DNA from 3 places in the Rothia sp. 11273D007AR genome. Region 3 is predicted to be linked to each of the others. Evidence: predicted binding sites of a transcription regulator. Region 3 holds the regulator's gene; each other region holds the start of a gene.

Region 1 (6,741 bases), on a different contig from region 3:
GCCCCGCTGTCATGGACCGGTTAGGTAGGGCCCAGTCCCGCAGGGGCTTTTCGACCAGCTGGGTCAGAGCCCAGGCGATAACACCCGAGAGAAGAAGCAGGCCAAGCCCAGCCCAGAACCCTGCCTTTTCCTGGCGGGTCTGGGATAGGTAGAACACGAGAATGGGCCAGTGCACCAGGTACAGGGCGTAGGAGAAACCTCCCAGGGCCAGCAGAGGTTTGGCGGTGAGGAGTTTTTCCGGCCCGAACCGGGTGCCTGTATCTCCGGCGATAATGACGAGCGAGGCCGCCAGGGTGGGCCACAGCGCCACATAACCGGGGAAGGTGCCGTTGACGTCCAGCACAAAGCCGCAAGCGATAATTGCCGCAATCCCAGCCCAACCCAGCACCGCACGCACTAGCGGCGGTAATTTCAGGACGGGCAGCCAGAGAGCCACCAAGGAGCCCAGCGCGAACTCCCACAGGCGGGCCTCGGTTTCGAAATAGGCCGCCTGCTGGTTAGCAGCGGTGACCTCAATCGAGTGGGACAGGGATAGCACAAAGAGGGCTGTAAAGGCACCGCTTAAAGCCCAGCGGGCAGAACCCCTCATACGCTTACCCAGCGCCAGGGCGAGGGCAACCATCAGCATCGGCCACAGTACATAGATTTGCCCCTGGACCGATAGCGACCAGAAATGGCGGAAGGGGGAGGCCAGGGAGGTATCGGCTGCGTAGTAGTCCACCGCGTTCTCGATCGACCAGTTGTTGTGCTGGTACAGAATCACGGCCTTTGCCTCATCGGCAATCGACAGCCAACGCTCTGCCGGAATAAAGAAGTAGGTGCCCAAGAGGGTCAGAACAACGGTAATAGACGCCAGGGGCAGGAGACGTTTAAAGACATGAACCCAATAGGCCACCAGAGTCTTCAGGCCGAACCAGGTGCCGGGCCCTACCAGCTTGCCCTGCTCAATCTTGCGAGCAAAAGAGCCGGTCAACAAAAACGCCGAAATCAACAGGAAGACATCGACACCGCCCGATACACGACCAAACCAGAAATGGTAGGCGGCAACCAGCAGGAGGGCGAGTGCGCGCAGCCCCTGGATCTCGGGGCGCCAGGTGCGTTCTGCTGAACGAGTGACGGTTGCGATGGTGCCGGTGGCTGGTTTGGTCTCGCTTGCTGGGCGGGGCACTGCGGTCTACCTCCTTTGCTGACAATCGTCTGGTGCCAAAACGTCGGTTGCTGAGGGGTAACGGGCAGGATGACACCAAGTTAAAAATGTTACTCTCGGTGGCTGGAAATTTGCTTTAAAAAGCAAATCCCGCCCTTACGGTGTTAGTCACTGCAAGAGCGGGATGTGCTGTACCCGAAAGGGGCTCCGGGTAAGGAGCCTTAGAGAGGGGCCTTACTTAGCTTCGTCCTCGTCCTTTTCCTCGGGCTTTTCGACAACCAGGGTCTCGGTCGTCAGCACCAGAGCAGCGATGGACGCTGCGTTTTCCAGGGCTGAGCGGGTGACCTTGACGGGGTCGATGACGCCGCGGGCGATGAGGTCCTCGTATTCACCGGTTGCGGCGTTGAAGCCGTGACCGATGGGCATATCTGCCACACGGGAGGTAACCACGTAGCCGTCCTCGCCGGCGTTCTCCGCGATCCAGCGCAGGGGCTGGACCAGGGCGCGGCGGACGATGTCTACACCCACCTGGGCATCGCGGGATTCGAGCTCAACGCCGTCCAGGGCTGCCAGAGCGTGAACCAGGGCGGTACCGCCACCTGCGACGATGCCCTCTTCGAGTGCTGCGCGGGTAGAGGATACGGCATCCTCAATGCGGTGCTTGCGTTCCTTGGCCTCAACCTCGGTAGCAGCACCCACCTTGATGACGCCCACGCCACCGGCCAACTTGGCCAGGCGTTCCTTGAGCTTTTCGCGGTCCCATTCGGAGTCCACACGCTCAATTTCAGCACGGAGCTGGTCAACGCGCTCAGCAACAGCCTCAGAAGTACCGCCACCATCAACGATGGTGGTGTTGTTCTTGGTGACGGTCACGCGGCGGGCTGAACCGAGCTGATCCAGGGTGACGGCGTCCAGGGAGATACCCAGTTCACAGGTAATAACGGTGCCGCCGGTCAGGATAGCCAGGTCCTGGAAAATCGCCTTACGGCGGTCACCAAAACCGGGTGCCTTCAGCGCAACAACATCGAGGTTGCCGCGCAGCTTGTTAACGACCAGGGTGGAGAGGGCTTCGCCGTCCACGTCCTCAGCGATGATAGTCAGGGACTTCTTAGCCTGAACGATCTTCTCGAGCACGGGCATAATCTCAGCCACAGTGGAAATCTTGCCCTGGTAGAGCAGGATTGCGGTGTTCTCGAGAACAGCCTCAGCACGCTCAGGGTCGGTGACGAAGGACGGTGAAAGGTAGCCCTTATCGAACTGCATACCCTCGGTCACTTCGAGTTCAATCTCGGTGGTGGAGCCGTCCTCGATGGTGATGACGCCGTCCTGGCCTACCTTGCTGAAGGCCTCAGAGAGCAGCTCACCAATCTGGGGTGACTGGGCAGAAATAGCTGCCACGTGGGCAACCTCTTCGCCGGTTACCTCGCGGGCGTTAGCCAGCAGGCGCTCTGACACCAGCTTGGTAGCGGTCTCGATGCCGCGCTTAACCTCACCGGGGGCAGCGCCCGAGGTGACGTTACGCAGGCCCTCAGAAACCAGAGCCTGGGCCAGGACGGTTGCGGTGGTGGTACCGTCGCCAGCAACATCGTTGGTCTTGGTAGCTACTTCCTTAGCGAGCTGGGCACCCAGGTTTTCGTAGGGGTTTTCCAGTTCAATCTCGCGGGCGATAGATACACCGTCGTTGGTAATGATGGGTGCGCCCCACTGCTTATCAAGCACCACGTTACGGCCGCGGGGGCCCAGGGTCACCTTGACAGCGTTAGCAAGCTTATCGACGCCTGCCTGCAGGTGCTTACGCGCATCATCATTGAATTCAAGCTGTTTTGCCATGAATCCTTACTTCTTTCTCGTGTTTCGTGTTGTATTCGGTAGAAACAGCGAAAACTTAGGAAACGACAGCCAGTACGTCGCGGGCTGACAGAATCAGGTACTCAGCGCCACCATACTTAACCTCGGTGCCACCGTACTTGGAGAAGATAACGACATCGCCTTCAGCTACGTCAACGGGGATGCGGTTGCCCTTGTCGTCGATGCGGCCGGGGCCAACAGCGATAACCTTAGCCTCCTGCGGCTTTTCCTTAGCGGTATCGGGGATTACCAGACCTGATGCGGTGGTCTGCTCTGCTTCAACGATCTGAACGACAATGCGGTCTTCGAGGGGCTTGATAGCCATGGTGAGGTACTCCTTCAAGTGAGGTCTCAGCGTAAAACTTATGGGGGGGTGACCGTGGGGGTGCTAAGGCGGCTACACCTGGTATCGTCGCGGTGCTACCGGCTGCCGATTTAGCACTGTCAGCGGTCAAGTGCTAACTAAAACTTTATTCCCCTCATCCCCTACGGGCAAGATAAGGCGCCGGTTTCGCAGACAGCGCACCACCAGCATCACCACTGATGTGCAATAAAATACAGGTTGAAAGCCCCCAAACCCGGCAGAAAGGCAAACATGCTCAAACTCATCTTCTGGCCGGTACTCGTCCCATCTTTCCTCTTCGCAGCCGGCTTCGGGGCCGTCGTCCCCATCCAAATCATTGCAGCTATCAGGCTAGGAGCCTCACCCGAACTCGCCTCCCTGCTGGTAGCCGCCGCGGGCGTCCTCGCCCTCATCTGCACCGTCCCGGTAGGGGCAGGCATCGACCGTGTAGGCGACAAACGCGCCATGACACTGGCAACCCTCAGCGCCGCTGCCGCCCTTACCCTCTCGGCGCTCTCCCTCGCCCTACCCCTGGCAGGAGCTCTGTGGCTCTACTTTTTCGCCCACGTTGCCCGTGTGCCAGCCACCGTCGCCTGGGGGCTCGCCCGGCAATCCGTACTAGCTGAAACGGTACCAGCGGACGACCGCGGCAAAGCCATGACCGCCCTCGGCGGCGCCCAACGAGCAGGCGCCCTCGCCGGGCCCCTCGCCTCAGCCCTCCTCCTTCTCTGGCTCCCCCTCTGGACGGTCTTCCTCTTCGCCCTCGCCCTCGTCGTCGCAGCCACCCTCTGCCTGCGCATCCGCAAACTCAACCAACGTTTCGACACCGCCACCAGCACAGCCCGCTCAAACCGCACCGAAGAAGACCTCGCCCTAGCCGTCCGCTGGCCCGCCGTCTGGGTCGCAGGCCTCGGCATCATCACCCTCGCCATGAGCCGAGTAACCCAACCCATCGTCGCCGCCCTCTGGGGCCTACACCTAGGGTGGAGCGATTCCCAGATCGCCCTAGCCATCGCCCTGGGCGGAGCTGTCTGGGCGCTCGCGACCCAGCCCATCACGAAGCTACCTACGGGGAAAAAAGCAGATAAGGGGCATGGCGAAGCGCCACGCCCGCGACCCTCTTGATCCTCGCGCTGGGGCGCTCGGATCAATTCACGCCAGCCCCGAGCCAGCGGGCGCATGGCGCTTCCCCCTGCCCCTCCGGTCCGCCCGATTCACGCCAGCCCCAGCCAGTCGGCTTTCAGCGGGCCTCCCCCGCCTCACCCTTTAAACTAGGTGCATGACTTCTTTCCCCCGCGCCGGCGCCCACCCTTTCTCAGCTGACCAGCTAGCAACCCTTGACCAGCTCATCCCCTACAACCCCGCTGACTCCCTGCAGGCAGTCTCCAAGCTCCGGGCCCAGGGCATCAGCGCCGAGGACTCATCAGCCCTGCTGACCCAGGCCCGTCTACGCACGCTAGGGGCTACCAAGTTCGGGGAAGAAGCCTCGCACATGCTCTTCACCGAGGCCGGCTATGAGCAGGCCACCCGCGCCGCCGTCGCCGACCACCACGCCGCCCGCTTCATCGAGGCCGGACTTACCTCAGTCGCTGATTTAGGCTGTGGCCTGGGGGCAGACTCCCTCGCCTTTGCCCGCGCAGGGTTAGCAGTGACGTCCGTTGAGCTCGACCCCGCTACGGCAGCCCTGACCGCCCACAACCTCTCTGCCTACCCGTCCACCCAGGTGCTCGTGGGCGATGTAGAACAGGTTGAGCTCGAAAAACTCACCACCGTGGGCGGCGAGCGCGTCGCCGCCCTCTGGCTAGACCCCGCCCGCCGAGAGATTGAAGGCGGCTCTACCACCTCCCGCCTTTTTGACCCCGAAGCTTTCTCCCCGCCCTTTTCCTTCCTGCAGAAGCTGGCGGCAACCGGAATTCCTATGGGGGTGAAGCTAGGCCCGGGCCTGCCCCACGAGGCCATTCCAAACGGGGTGGAGGCCGAGTGGGTCAGCCACGGCGGGTCCGTGGTTGAGGTGGTGCTCTGGTTCAATGCCCTAGCCCGCCCCGGGGTTGCCCGGTCGGCTACAGTGCTGGGGGCGGACGCCACCACCCGGCAGGTACTGGGGGAGATAAGTTCACCGCTTGCAGCGTCAGCTGATGAAGAGCCGGTTGAGGTCACTGAACTGGGCGCTTACCTGATTGAGCCCGACGGCGCGGTAGTACGGTCTCATCTGGTGGCAGACTTCGCACGATCAATCGGGGCTACCCTGCTTGATGAGAATATCGCCTACCTGACCTCAGACTCACCCGCCCCTAGCCCGCTAGGTCGGGCCTACCGCGTCCTGGGTACCATGCCCCTCAACGAGAAAAAGTTGCGCCGCTGGGTCAAAGAGCAAGGCATTACCGCCCTGACCGTCAAAAAGCGGGGAGTCGATGTGGTTCCTGAAAAGCTCCGGGCCACCCTACTCGCCGGGGTGAAAAAGAAAAAGGGAACTGCCGCGAAAGAAGCCGTTCTCATCCTGACCCGGTTGGGCGAGGGCGCAGCCTCCCAGCGCCTGGCTATCTGGGCTGAGCCAGCCTAGTTTATTACGTCTATCTCACCAGCGGCGTCATAGAGTGAGCCGGATTCTTCTGCGCTAGCCCCTGCCCCTAAGATAGAACCAGCACCGCACCGAGACCCTGGAGCCAGCGCATGATTTTTCACCCATCAGACCAGTCCACGATTGGTGTGGAATGGGAGGTCGCCCTCGTCGACCCCAAAACCCGCGAACTGGCATCCCGCGCAGACGAAGTGCTAGCGCTACTGAAAGAACAGCACCCGCAGGTTCTTGAAGCAGCCCCTGACCGGGCCCATATCACCGGCGAATTTTTGAATAATACCGTTGAGCTCGTTACCGGTATCTGCCGAACCCCGGCGGAGGCCGCAGACCAGCTCTCCCAGGCCACCGGCGTCCTGAAAAATGTAACCGACCAGCTGGGCCTAGCCTTCTTCTCAGCCGGAACCCACCCCTTCTCCCGGGCCCTGGACCAAAAAGTCGTTGATAAGGATCGCTACCTGCGGGTGCTCGACCGCTCACAGTTCTGGGGCCGCCGCCAAATTATCTACGGGGTACACGTACACACCGGGGTTGATTCTCGCGATAAAGCCCTACCGGTACTCAACGGACTCACAAACTTCTACCCCCACCTACTGGCTCTGTCGGCGTCCTCCCCCTTCTGGGAGGGAGAAGACACAGGGTTTGCCTCCCAACGAGCCCAGATTTTCCAGCAGCTACCCACCTCAGGTCTCCCCTTCACCTTCGAACGCTGGGAAGACTACGAGGACTACCTTAACGACCTGGTGGTCACCGGCGTCATCGACGACCCCAGCGAAAACCGGTGGGACGTCCGCCCCGTACCCAAATACGGCACGGTAGAAATGCGGG
Region 2 (6,741 bases), on a different contig from region 3:
TGTAGCGGAGCAACCTCGGCACAGCGCAAAACCAGGTACCAGCTCCCCTGCCCGTGGGCGTCCATATAACCCACCAGGCCGCCGAAGAAGCCCCGGTCGAAAGGCTCTAGCTCTTCAATCAGCCCCCGGGCCACCTCTGTAGGTGTGCCGCAAATAGCCGGGGTGGGGTGAATAGCACGGGCAGCCTGCAGCGACGAGACACCGGGCAGCAGTTGGCCTGTGACCGGCGTACTGAGGTGCCAGAGCTGGGGTGTAGAAATAAGTGAAGGTACGGCGGGCACATCCATCTGCACGGTAAGGGCCTCTAGCCGCTGGCGGATGTCATTGACCACCGTTGCGTGTTCGGCTCTGTCCTTAGCGGACCGCATGAGAGCCTCACCGATTTGGGCGTCGTCGGTGCTCCCCGGGGTGGCAGTTCGGGCAGCGGAGCCAGCCAGGGGGACAGTTCGAAACGTGCTCCCCTCCGTCTGAAACACCAGCTCGGGAGAAGCACCCATAAGGTAGTTTCCATTGGGCAGCTGAGCACTAAACACGGTAGCCCGCTGCTGCTGAGCACGCAGGGTATCAAAGAGATGGGGCAGGTTCAGTTCTTGCTCGTACTGCACCCGTAGCAGGCGGGCCAGGACGACTTTATCGAGCTGGCCCCGGTTCATCAGCTCAACGGCATGGGCAACGGCTGCCCGGTACACGTCGCTGTCGATTCCCTCAACCAGGGTAGGAGCCGGCTGGTCCACCGTATCGGCAGTGGGTAGGGGGATATTTTCTCGCACCCAGCGGTCAGGGACGGCAAGCTGGGCCGGAGCGTCCGGGTCAAAAGGTATCAGTCCCACCACCGCCGAGCCCCGGCGCTGGGCCAGGCTCAGAGCGTCTGCCTCGCTCACCGGAGTCAGGGCACCTTCAGCCCGCACTACGGTAGTACCTTCAGCCAGCATAAAAGGCGAAGGCAGGGCAGGGAGCTGAGGCATTTTACTTTCTTTCACACTTATTCGGGGAGCGGAGTTGGGCTTCTTTCACCCTAGTACACAGGCCTGATGAGAACCTAAAAATGGTGGCGCGCTAGCGGCTACGCTGGAGTAGCATAATCGTCTCGTAGTGGTTGCTGTGCGGGAACATATCCATTACCTGCCCCTGCACGGGCTCCATCGACGGCATGCTTTTGAGATCTTTGACGAGAGAGCGCAGGTTGCAGCTCGAATAGATCACCTGGTCGATACCGCTGCCCTCGATCCAGTGAGAAAGCTGCGGCCCCAGCCCCCGGCGGGGCGGGTTCACAATCAGCATATCGGGTACCTGGCCGCTACTGGTGGCGTAGTCGGGCGCATCCTGGGCAATGAAGTGTAAACCCGCAAATCCGCGTTCAGCGACGGTGCGCTGGGCAGAGGCAATAGCTTCGCTACTAATTTCAATACCGGTTACGGTAGCCCCCGTTGGCATGACCGCTGCAGCGTGCAGGGCGAAGCCCCCTACCCCGCAGTAGAGGTCCCAGAGGCTGGCCGGTGCAGCTTCGCTAACCCAGGCCTGGGCCTGACGGTACAGGGAAGCTGCGATAGGGGTGTTGGTCTGGAAGAAGCTCTGGGGGCGCAGATGCAGGGTCATATCGTTAACCTGCATGGGCAGGGTGGTGCGCTCGGTCAGAATAATTTCTTTGCTCCCCTCGACCAGGGCAACGTGTTCGCGCAGCAGGTTGACGCTCACTACCGCAAGCCGAGGTAGCTGTTCGTGAAGCCGGGGCAGTTCTCGTTTGAGCGCTACGATGAGTTTTTTGGAACGCAGAACGAAGCGGACCATCAGTTCGCCGCTATCGGAAGCGGTCACCAGAATGTTTTTGAGTTCCCCTTTGCGCTTCTGAACGCTGTAGGGGGTAAGGTCAGCCCGCTGGATCAGGTCAGCAAGGACGGGTATGGCCCGGCTAATTGCGGGCAGATAAAGCTGGCAGTCGGTGAGGTCAATGCCCTGCCCCTGCCTGTCGAGAATACCGAGGGTGGGCTGCTGGGAGGTTCCTCCTACAACCAGCTTGGCCTTGTTGCGGAAGGCTTGGTCTGCGCTTGCTACAGGTGGGAGCCAGCTGAGGCTCGCCCAGGGTTCGAGCAGGGTCTGGGCGTCATGCTGTTTACCCGCTAACTGATTGGTGTAGGGGGTTTCAAGTAGAGAGCATGAGCGGCAGAGGCCGGCATCGAAGTAGTGGCAACGCATAACTTCACTATTTTACAGCTCCCTGCCACCGGTCGTATAGGCGGAGCTTTGGGCATGGAGAAACCGGCGCCTCGTTGCCGAGACGCCGGTTCCAGGAAAACACAATCACTATTAACTCTTAGCCACCTGCACCAAATGCAAGATCGCGATGGAGAGCCTCAGCGCTCTTCTTCTCGAGCTTGGTCCAGCCGTCGGATGCGTAGGCAACAAGCAACATTGCCAAGAGCCCCACGATGATTGCGTAGAGAACAAGATCGACAATGGTAACCATATGCCTCACACCTTTCAGTTTCGCCTTTGATACTGATGAATAAAAGTAAGAGAAGACCTCTTTAGTGATTTAAAGCATACCCACAGACTGGTGTGAAGTGCAATACTATTATCTAAAATTTTTAGTCATATTTTCAGAAGGGTGTAAAAACTCCGCCACTCCTTACCAGGGGCAAGAAGTGGCGGAGCTTACAGCACGTGAGGAACCGGAAATGAACCGGTTTTCTCAGGCGGACGTAATTACATCATGCCGCCCATGCCACCCATGTCGGGGGCGGGAGCTGCTGCTGCAGGTTCGGGCTTGTCGGCAACGACGGCCTCGGTGGTCAGGAAGAGACCGGCGATGGAGGCAGCGTTCTGCAGGGCAGAGCGGGTAACCTTCACGGGGTCGTTGATACCTGCTGCCATGAGGTCTTCGTATTCGCCGGTTGCAGCGTTCAGGCCGGTACCTGCGGGCAGGTTGCGGACCTTGTCGACAACAACGCCGGGCTCCAGGCCTGCGTTGAAGGCGATCTGCTTAAGGGGGGCATCGATAGCGACGCGGACGATGTTGGCACCGGTTGCTTCGTCGCCGGAAAGTTCCAGCTTCTCGAAGGCCTTAACGCCGGCCTGAATCAGGGCTACGCCGCCGCCGGGGACGATGCCCTCTTCAACGGCTGCCTTAGCGTTGCGGACGGCGTCCTCGATGCGGTGCTTGCGTTCCTTGAGTTCAACCTCGGTAGCGGCACCTGCCTTGAGAACTGCAACGCCGCCAGCCAGCTTGGCCAGGCGCTCCTGCAGCTTCTCGCGGTCGTAGTCGGAATCAGAGTTAGCGATTTCACCGCGGATCTGGGCTACGCGACCCTCGATAGCGTCGGCATCGCCGGCGCCCTCGATGATGGTGGTCTCGTCCTTGGTGACAACAACCTTGCGGGCCTGGCCGAGCAGGTCAATGGTTGCGGTGTCGAGAGAGAGGCCGACCTCTTCGGTGATGACCTGGCCGCCGGTGAGAATAGCGATGTCGGCCAGCTGGGCCTTACGGCGGTCGCCGAAGCCGGGAGCCTTAACAGCTACAGACTTGATGGAACCGCGCATCTTGTTGAGTACCAGCAGGGCAAGAGCTTCACCCTCGACGTCCTCAGCGACGATCAGCAGGGGCTTGCCGGACTGCATGACCTTTTCGAGGACGGGGACGAGGTCCTTGACGTTAGAAATCTTGGAGCTAACGATCAGGATGCAGGGGTCTTCAAGAACAGCTTCCTGGCGGTCTGCGTCGGTGACGAAGTAGCCGGAGAGGAAGCCCTTGTCGAAGCGCATACCCTCGGTCAGTTCCAGGGTCAGGCCGAAGGTGTTGGACTCTTCGACGGTGATGACGCCTTCCTTGCCGACCTTTTCCATGGCCTGGGCAATCAGCTTACCAATTTCGGGGTCGCCGGCTGAGATAGATGCGGTTGCAGCGATCTCTTCTTCGGTTTCTACTTCCTTAGCTGACTCCAGCAGTTCGGCGGTGACGGCTTCTACTGCCTTTTCGATGCCGCGCTTGAGGGAGAGGGGGTCGGCGCCAGCGGCGACGTTGCGCAGGCCTTCGCGGACGAGGGCCTGAGCCAGGACGGTTGCGGTGGTGGTACCGTCACCGGCGATGTCGTCGGTCTTCTTGGCGACTTCCTTGACCAGCTCTGCGCCGATCTTTTCGTAGGGGTCTTCGAGTTCGATTTCCTTGGCGATGGAAACACCGTCGTTGGTGATGGTGGGTGCGCCCCAGGCCTTCTCCAGTACAACGTTGCGACCGCGGGGGCCGAGGGTTACCTTCACTGCGTCTGCTAGGGTGTTCAGACCCTTTTCAAGACCGCGGCGTGCCTCTTCATCAAAAGCAATCAGCTTTGCCATATGGCTTTCGCTCCTTCTGGAACATTCGGGGTGAGCGCGATTCTTCGGTGCCCGCGACGGACGGCGCAGCCCATCTCTCGCCGTCGGGGCGGGTAGGGTGCGCCTCACCAGAGCATCGCTTCAGGTGTTTTACTCAAGAGCGGTTCGGCGGCTAAACCTAGCACATGATTTAGCAGTCGAAGCCTCTGAGTGCTAATACCAATCTTGGCACTTGAGCTCTAGGGGCGCAAACCTATTGCTCCCCCAGCTGAGCCTTAATCGCCCACAGCGCACAAGAGGTGCCGGGCAGGTGGTAGGCGGACGTCCGCTGGCCGCGAGTAAGCGTCCCTAGCCTAGCTGGTAGGTGCCGGTTGCTGAGTCGTAGATGTAGTTACCGGTGGGGTCTAGGTAGAAGGTAGCGGTGGCCGGGTCATAGCTATAGCGATCAACGGAGGTGGGTATACCGGGGTTAGGCCCTATCTCTGCCGCTCCGGTGCCGCTATCGGCAGTTTCTTGGGCAGTAGCTGAAGGTGAGGACGGCGCCCCAGGCAGGCTGGTGGGGTCAAAGTCGGCTCCGAGCACCACGTAGACGAGACCGGTCTCAGCCTGGTAGTCCTGGGCGATGGTGGGCAGGCCCAGGGTGTCGGCTATTTCGTTAGCTTCTGAGGAGGCCCCGGTGGCGAAGTACACCAAAGACTCCGCTGTGTAGGCTCCTGCCCAGTTAGCGGTAGAGGTAACGGTGTAGCCGGCCTCTTCGAGGGCTGCGGTAGCCTGGGCAGCAGCGCCAGCAGGTGCACTGGAGTTATACACCTCAACGGTCACGCTAGAAGGGTTAGTGGTGGGAGTGGCTTCAGCGCTCGGGCTTGCCGATGCGGTAGCGGTGGCACTGGTTGAGCCGGACGCCTCGGGGGCGGCGGTGCGCGGAGAGATCACGTACATGGTGCCACCCACGATGAGGGCCAGCACGCCGCTCACAATGATAGCGAGCAGACCAGCGCGGGACGTCGCAGTATCGTTAACAGCACCGCGATAGGCGCCGCGGCGGGCGTTGTTCTCATCGATGTCGTCAAACTCATCGCGGGGGTAGCTGTTCACGGGCGTCCTCATGATTGTGCGCGGTGGCGGGCTTTTAGTTACTAGGGTACACGCTAGGTGCCGGTGAAGCGGGCTCACGCTCCCTACCGGCCAAGAGGCTTAGGTTAGGGTATCGCGCTTGAGCCGTAGGCGGCGGGTGAGCGCGGGTTCGGCGGCAACTGCCTTGGGGTTGTCGATCAGAGCGTTGAGCTGCTGATAGTAGGCAACCGGGGTAAGCCCCAGAGTACGGGTAATAGCCTGTTCTTTGCTGCCCTGGTATTTGAAGCGTTTTTTCTCGAGATTGAGAATAGCTACCTCAAGCTCGCTCAAGCCCTCTGCGGGTTCGGTGGTCTCGCTGCTCATCTCTTAACTTTCAGTGGTCTAGTCTTAGTAGGGAGAATACCGCATCCCTTTCAAGGAGTACTGTGCCTGCTCGTCCCCTGCATGAGATTATGTCCCCTGACTGGGCTCAAGCCCTCGCCCCGGTGGAGCCTCAGATTCGAGCTATGGGGAACTTCCTGCGCGCAGAGCACGAGGCTGGACGCGCTACCCTTCCCCCTGGAGCCGATATTTTTCGGGCCTTTACCTACCCCATGAACGAGGTGAAGGTGCTGGTGATTGGGCAGGACCCCTACCCTACCCCCGGTCACGCGATGGGTCTGAGCTTTTCGGTGCGTCCCGAGGTGCGCCCGATTCCCCGGTCGCTACAGAATATTTATAAGGAGCTCCAGGCCGACACCGGGCTGGTGCCTCCGGCTCACGGGGATCTTACGGCGTGGAGCGCCCAGGGGGTTATGCTCATGAACCGGGTGCTTTCGGTGGGGGCAGGTCAGGCGGGGTCGCACCGCAATCTGGGCTGGGAGCAGGTCACAACCGCTGCCATCGAGGCGCTGGCGCAACGGGGCATGCCCCTGGTGGGGTTGCTCTGGGGTGCGGACGCCCGCAAATGCAGGCCCCTGCTCGGCGGCTACCCCTGTGTGGAGTCCCCGCACCCGTCCCCGCTCTCGGCCTCGCGGGGTTTCTTCGGTTCCCGTCCTTTTAGCCGGGTCAACGAACTTCTGGTTCAGCAGGGGGCAGAGCCCGTTAACTGGCAGCTCCCCCAATAGCCACAAACGCAGTATCCGCTTGTCAGAAGCCTATCAGTTCATAGCTATGAAGGCATATACCTAATTTTTTGCCAAGGTGCGCAGCCGCTCTGTCAGAGCGTCCCATAGATAGGTGCCACACACAATACCTGTTGCCATCAGCAAAACAGTCACACCAGCAAGAGTGAGCCCCTGCAACCCCATCAGCGTATCCTGCCCGTTCAAGATGAGGTAGGAAGAGCGGAAGATAGTGAGACCGGGCAGCATAAACATC
Region 3 (6,741 bases):
CGCCTGTCCCGCGTGGGTGATACCGTTACCGGTGCCCACAAGCCTGCCGCAGAAGAGCTGGGTGGCTACGAAGACCCCAAGCCCATGGTTTTCTCTGGTCTCTTCCCGATTGACGGCTCTGACTACCCGGCCCTGCGTGACGCCCTCGATAAGCTGCAGCTCAACGACGCCGCCCTGATTTACGAGCCTGAGACCTCTGCGGCTCTAGGCTTTGGTTTCCGCTGTGGCTTCCTGGGCCTGCTTCACCTTGAAATTGTGCGTGAGCGTCTGGAACGCGAGTTCAACCTCGACCTGATTTCTACTGCCCCCAACGTTATCTACGATGTGGTGGCTGAGGACGGCACCGCCCAGCGCGTGACTAACCCCTCCGAGTTCCCCGAGGGTAAGGTCGCTACCATTCGCGAACCGATGGTAGCTTGCACCATCATTGCCCCGAACGAGTTTGTGGGCGCGATTATGGAGCTGTGCCAGTCCCGCCGCGGCACCATGGGCGGCATGGACTACCTTTCCCAGGATCGCGTGGAACTGCGCTACCGCCTGCCCCTGGCCGAAATTGTCTTTGACTTCTTCGACCAGCTCAAGTCCAAGACCCGCGGTTATGCTTCTCTGGACTGGAAGTTTGACGGTGAGGAAGAAGCCGATCTGGTCAAGGTCGATATTCTGCTGCAGGGTGAGAAGGTTGACGCTTTCTCAGCTATTACCCACCGCGATAAGGCCTATTCCTACGGCGTGATGATGACCGGCAAGCTGCGTGAACTGATTCCTCGTCAGCAGTTCGAGGTGCCGATTCAGGCTGCTATTGGCTCTCGCATTATTGCCCGTGAGAATATTCGCGCTATGCGTAAGGACGTTCTCTCTAAGTGCTACGGTGGCGATATTTCGCGTAAGCGTAAGCTGCTGGAGAAGCAGAAGGAAGGTAAGAAGCGTATGAAGATGGTGGGCCGTGTTGAGGTTCCCCAGGAAGCCTTCATCGCTGCCCTGTCTTCCGGTGAAGAAGGTAAGGACAAGGGCAAGAAGTAATGCCAGCCCAGCCCCTGGGCGCTCCAGCCCCTTTGGACGGCAGAATCCCCGCTGATTCTGCCGTCCTCGGCGTTGAGCGCGATTTTTCTCTCTACGTGCACGTGCCCTTTTGCTCGGTACGGTGCGGCTACTGCGACTTCAATACCTACGCCACCGAGGATTTCGGCAACGGGGTGGGTTTGGGTACCTATGCCGAGGACGCCATCGCCGAGTTGCGCTTTGCCCGGCAGGTTTTGCGCGAGTCGGGTGTCGCTGACCGTCCGCTCTACTCTGTCTTTTTTGGCGGGGGCACCCCCACCAAGCTGCCTGCAACTGACCTTGTGAAGATTCTGCGCGAAGCGGTTGAGCTGTTTGGTGTAGAAGAGGGTGCTGAGGTAACGACCGAGGCCAACCCCGACTCGGTGACCCGCGAGGATCTTGAGACGCTGAAGGCCGGTGGCTTTACCCGGGTGTCCTTCGGTATGCAGTCGGTGGTACCTGAGGTGCTTGAGGTGCTTGATCGTACCCACACTCCGGCGAATGTTCCCAAGGTGCTCGCCTGGGCTAAAGAGGTTGGGCTTCAGGTGTCGGTTGATTTGATTTACGGGTCGCCGGGGGAGAGCCTGGCCCAGTGGGAGCAGTCAGTGCGGGCTGCGGTATCGTATGCCCCTGACCATATTTCTGCCTATTCGCTCATCGTTGAAGAGGGTACCAAGCTGGCTGCCCAGATTCGGCGGGGCGATTACACCATGCCCGACGAGGACCTCATGGCGGATATGTACCTGCTGGCTGAGCAGATCTTCAATGAGGCCGGCTACCACTGGTATGAGGTGTCGAACTACGCCAAGTCACCGGAGTACCGTTCCCGCCATAACTATGCCTACTGGCGCAACCAGGACTGGTGGGGAATTGGCCCCGGCGCCCACTCGCATGTGAATGGTACCCGCTGGTGGAACCTCAAACACCCGGTACCCTATGCCAACCGAGTCCGGGCTGGTCAAAGCCCGGCTGCTGCCCGCGAGGTTTTGGGGGAGCAGACCCGTAGGTTTGAGGACATCATGCTACAGGTCAGGGTCATTGACGGCCTAGATATTTCCCGCCTGCTGGAGGGTGGCGATGCTGCCCGAATCGAGGCGTCCCTGAGCTGGCTTGAGGGGCAGGGTTTGATTGACGCCGAGGCGAGAGCGGGCGGACGCGTGCAGCTCACCCTCCAGGGGCGCCTACTGGGCGACGCGGTGACCAGGGAGCTCCTCCCCGATATTGACAGCTAACTTCTCTTGCCCTGCCAGGGGAAACTAAAGGGGGCGGTCTGACTCAGCTGAGTCAGACCGCCCCCTTCATGTTCTAGCAGCCCGGGTGCCTACTTACCGCGGCGAGTGAGCTTGCTGAAAAGACGGGTATTGCCCTTGTACTGGTAGGGGTTGCCGCGGGTTACCTTAATACCGGCAATCAGAGCTGAGATAGCCAGGTAGGTCCAGGCCAGGGCAGCGATGAGGCCGAAGAGCCAGCCGATAGCCGGAATGTTGCTGAGCATAATAGAGACAGCCAGAACCAGGGTGGGCAGCAGGGTGAAGTCGAGAGCTTCACGGGATTCCTGCTCGGTGAAGGGGCCGCGGCCTCGGTAGAGGTAGTAGATGACGGCCGCGGGAATACAACCTAGCACGCCCCCAAAGTGTGCAGCGGTTGCGATATTTCGGTCTGCGCTAACAGACAGGTGTGCAGCGGTTGCAGGTGACCCCTTGTAGGCGGTCGAGGAAGGTGCTGATGCGGTCTTCAAGAATTCTTCTCTTTGAGGTTGAAAGGGCGAATGAGTGATGTGCGGGCTGTGAGCCCATCAAACACAATTTTAGTCAAAGCTAGGGGAGGGCGGTATATGTGAAGCCTACGAATTTATGGGGGAGCAGGACGATATTTGTCACACCGCCTGTACCCGCTTTAGCCTGCGGCCCCGTCAAGGGTGACGAAGTCAATGAGGTGTTCTACCGGCCCTAAGAGACTTGGCTCAAGGTCGGTGTAGGAATTGACCCTCTTGAGAATGGAATCCCAGCCGGCGCGGACGTCCTCGGGGGTCTCTGCCGCTCGGCCGAAACGCCGCAGTATGCCGGTCTTCCAGTCTTCCCCGCGGGGAACTTCGGGCCAGGCCTGTAAGCCCAATACCTGGGGCTTGACGGCCTGCCAGATATCCACAAATGGGTGGCCCACAATCAGCACGTTATCGCGGGCACCGGCCACGGCCATGGCCTCTTGCGTGATGCGCTCTTCCTTACTTCCTGCCACCAGGTGGTCTACCAGAATTCCGAGTTTGCGGTGGGAGGCCGGGCCAAAACCTGCAACTGCTGCGGCGAGATCGTCTACCCCGTGCAGGGGTTCCACCACAATACCCTCAACCCGTAGGTCGTGGCCCCAGACCTTTTCAATGAGCTCGGCATCGTGTACGCCCTCCACCCAGATACGGCTGGACCTGGCCGTCCGTGCTGGAGCGTTCTCCACCGCAACCGACCCCGACCGAGAAACCTGCCGTGTAGCGGTCTTAGGTTTCTGTTGAGGTTTGGTTAGATCAATGCTGCGGCCCTCAAGCAAAAAACCCGGGCCCAGGGGGAAGAACTTGATACGGCCCCGCCGGTCTTCGAGCCCCACTTGAGGGCCGGACGCCGTAGCCCGCAGGGTCACTGCCGCCCCCACAAAGCCGGTGGCGGCGTCCTCTAGCACCATGCCGGGGGCAAGAGGTACCTTGGGCAGGGCAGGACGGTGGGAGGTGAGGTCAGCCTGACCCCAGGTATCGCGGTAGTCCATCGGTGTGTCTCTCACTCTCTCATCCAGGGGCATTAGCCGTCAGCGTACCGAGTTCTGATTCTAGTTCAGTGGTATTAGAGTTAACGGGTAACTTAGCACTCAAGGTCATCAAGTGCTAACCTAGCCCCGCAGACCTCTTCGCCCACCAGGCGAAGACCTATGAGCCCAGGAGGTGCCGTGAACCACCCGAGACGCTTGCAAGTTCTGCAAGCCATCGTCGAAGAATACGTGCACACCCGTGAGCCCGTGGGGTCTAAAACCCTGCTTGAGCGGCATCAGCTGGGGGTTTCCAGCGCCACCGTGCGTAACGATATGGCGGCCCTCGAAGAGCAGGGCCTGATCCAGGCCCCCCACGCCAGTGCCGGGCGGGTGCCCACCGACCGGGGCTACCGCCTTTTCGTTGACCAGATATCGTCCCTACAGCCTCTCTCTGACGCTGAAAAACGGGCGATTCGAACCCTTCTCGATAGCGCCGAAAGCGTTGATGAGATGATGAAGACCAGCGTGCGTCTACTCTCATCGCTCACCCACCAGGTAGCTATGGTGCAGTACCCCACCGGCCCGGCTACCAGCGTGCGCCATATCGAGCTGGTCTCCCTCTCCAGCACCACGGTTCTGCTGATTCTTATTACCGACTCCGGCCAGGTTAACCAGCGCACCCTCACCCTTGCCCACAGCCCCGAAGAGCTTGCAGTAGCCCGCCAGCAGCTCCTTGACCTCTACGCCAACCGTACGCTCGACAGCATAGCCGCAGCACCGGCGTCCGCCCCCGGCAATAACCTGCTCAGCCCCCTCACCGAGGCCCTGCACCTACTCGCCGCCCAGGGTGCCTCTTCTCAGGTGCTGATTGCGGGCACCTCCTACCTTGCCGCCTCGACCGTAGACTTTAGAGGTAGCATCGCCCCGGTGCTCGATGCCCTAGAAGAGCAGGTTGTGCTGCTCAAACTACTCACCGACCTAGACCACGATGAACGCGGATTTGCCGTGAGTATCGGCTCTGAGAACCGCAGCGAATCCCTGGCCGAAACCTCGGTCGTCGCCAGTAGCTACGGGCCCGGGGGAGCTGCCCACGTGGGAGTCGTTGGCCCCACCCGCATGGACTACACCAGCACCGTCTCCAAGGTCAACGCCGTAGCCCGCTACCTATCCAAGATTTTGGGCCAGGCCTAGCCCTGCGCCTACCCCCTTTAAACCAGCCCATCGAAAGAGAGAACCAGTGAGCAGTCACTACGAAACCCTCGGCGTCTCACGCGATGCCAGCCCCGAAGAAATCAAGAAGGCCTACCGTAAGAAGGCCCGCCAGTTGCACCCCGACATCAACCCTTCGGAAGAAGCTGCCGAGGAGTTCAAGCGCGTCTCCCTCGCCCACGATGTGCTCTCTGACCCCGAAAAGCGCCGCATCTACGACCAGACCGGCAACGAAAACGGCACCGCCGGTGGCTTCGGTGCAGGAGCAGGCGGCTTCGGCGGGGGCTTTGGCGGCTTCCAAGATATCTTCGATACCTTCTTCAACTCTGCCCCGCGCGGCCCCCAGAGCCGCGTCCGCCAGGGCCAGGACGCCCTCATCAACGTCAAGATCGACCTCAAAGATGCCGTCTTCGGCACCAACAAGCCCATCACCGTTGATACCGCCGTTACCTGTGACCTCTGCAAGGGCGAAGGAACCGCCGAGGGCACCCACCCCGAAACCTGCGACACCTGCCACGGCCAGGGCTACATGCAGCGCCAGGTCCAGTCAATTCTGGGCACCGTCGTGCAGCCCGTTGAGTGCCCCACCTGCCGCGGGTTCGGCACCGTCATCAAGCACCCCTGCGCTGAATGCTACGGCGAAGGCCGCGTGCGGGAACGCAAGCCCCTCACCATCAAAATTCCCGCCGGCGTCACCAATGGCGCCCGCATCCGCCTGGCAGGCCAGGGTGAAGCCGGTACCGCAGGCGGCCCCAACGGCGACCTCTACGTTGAGCTGCGCGTCAACCCCGACCCCACCTTCAGCCGCGACGGCGATGACCTGGTTGCCACCGTTGGTGTGCCCATGACCGCCGCCGCCCTGGGCACCACTATTACCCTGGAAACCTTTGACGGCCCCCAGAAGGTGCAGATTCCCACCGGAACCCAGTCAGGTGACGTGGTCACTCTCAAGGACCTGGGCGTCACCCACCTGCGCGGCGGCGGCCGCGGCGATATCCGTGTGCAGATTGAGGTACGTACCCCCACCGACCTCACCGAGGAGCAGAAGAACCTGCTCAAGCAGTTCTCCGAGCTTCGCGGCGAAGACCTGCAGGTTAGCGAAACCGTCACCCATAAGCAGGGCGGCTTCTTCTCCCGCCTCAAAGACCACCTCAAATAGGACGATCCCATGAGCAACGCTGTCTACTACATCGAACCTGACGAGCTGGCTGCCCTGACGCCAGGTGCCACCCTGCACCTGACCGGCGACGAGGGGCACCACGCCCTCGTTAAACGTCCGGAGCTCGGGGAAGGGCTCGACGTAGTAGACGGTGAGGGCAACCGCGCTATCACCCGGGTTACTGAGCTGGGTCAGGACGGCCCCGTGCTTGAGGTCCTCGAGCTCACCGAAGATACGGTGGGGGTAGAGATATACCTTGTGCAGGCCCTGGCTAAGGGGGATAGGGATATCCAGGCCATTGAGATGGCCACCGAGCTGGGTGCCCACGGTATTGTGCCCTGGAGCGCCGACCGGTCTATTGTGCGCTGGAAGATGGAGCGGGCCGTCAAAGCACGGGCAAAGTGGCAGAATACGGTGCGGGCAGCAGCTAAGCAGTCCCGCCGGGCCCTGCTTCCCCCGGTCTACGAGCAGCACTCAACCGCAGATTTAGCCGACCTTGCCCACGAGCTGGGGGAGGACGGCCTCTTCCTGGTTCTCCACGAGCAGGCAGACTACCGTCTCACCCAAGCACTTGAGCGGCACCTGACCGATCGGGTGAAAGA

What was found. The regulator HrcA, encoded in region 3, represses chaperone genes, less so after heat shock. The targets are predictions, from matches to a motif close to TTNGCACTCGNNNNNNNCGAGTGCNAA.
Region 1: a site for HrcA is predicted at 3,431-3,457, ahead of groES (co-chaperone GroES). Genes of this name have one in related genera too.
Region 2: a site for HrcA is predicted at 4,499-4,525, ahead of groL (chaperonin GroEL). Genes of this name have one in related genera too.

Annotation. Positions count from the first base shown of each region.
Region 1 covers NZ_JBPPWJ010000002.1:129,871-136,611, reverse strand. The annotation lists gene ACED88_RS01780 (acyltransferase family protein) at 1-1,168, opposite strand, end outside; gene groL (chaperonin GroEL) at 1,382-2,977, opposite strand; gene groES (co-chaperone GroES) at 3,033-3,320, opposite strand; gene ACED88_RS01765 (MFS transporter) at 3,591-4,463, shown strand; gene ACED88_RS01760 (class I SAM-dependent methyltransferase) at 4,618-5,898, shown strand; gene ACED88_RS01755 (glutamate--cysteine ligase) at 6,009-6,741, shown strand, end outside.
Region 2 covers NZ_JBPPWJ010000007.1:99,205-105,945, forward strand. The annotation lists gene ACED88_RS05420 (isochorismate synthase) at 1-965, opposite strand, end outside; gene rlmC (23S rRNA (uracil(747)-C(5))-methyltransferase RlmC) at 1,057-2,193, opposite strand; gene ACED88_RS05430 (hypothetical protein) at 2,312-2,464, opposite strand; gene groL (chaperonin GroEL) at 2,704-4,329, opposite strand; gene ACED88_RS05440 (LytR C-terminal domain-containing protein) at 4,657-5,403, opposite strand; gene ACED88_RS05445 (DUF3263 domain-containing protein) at 5,503-5,745, opposite strand; gene ACED88_RS05450 (uracil-DNA glycosylase) at 5,808-6,488, shown strand; gene ACED88_RS05455 (threonine/serine ThrE exporter family protein) at 6,549-6,741, opposite strand, start outside.
Region 3 covers NZ_JBPPWJ010000011.1:65,713-72,453, forward strand. The annotation lists gene lepA (translation elongation factor 4) at 1-1,020, shown strand, start outside; gene hemW (radical SAM family heme chaperone HemW) at 1,020-2,270, shown strand; gene ACED88_RS07665 (DUF4870 domain-containing protein) at 2,360-2,776, opposite strand; gene ACED88_RS07670 (DUF3097 family protein) at 2,935-3,792, opposite strand; gene hrcA (heat-inducible transcriptional repressor HrcA) at 3,970-4,962, shown strand; gene dnaJ (molecular chaperone DnaJ) at 5,009-6,139, shown strand; gene ACED88_RS07685 (16S rRNA (uracil(1498)-N(3))-methyltransferase) at 6,149-6,741, shown strand, end outside.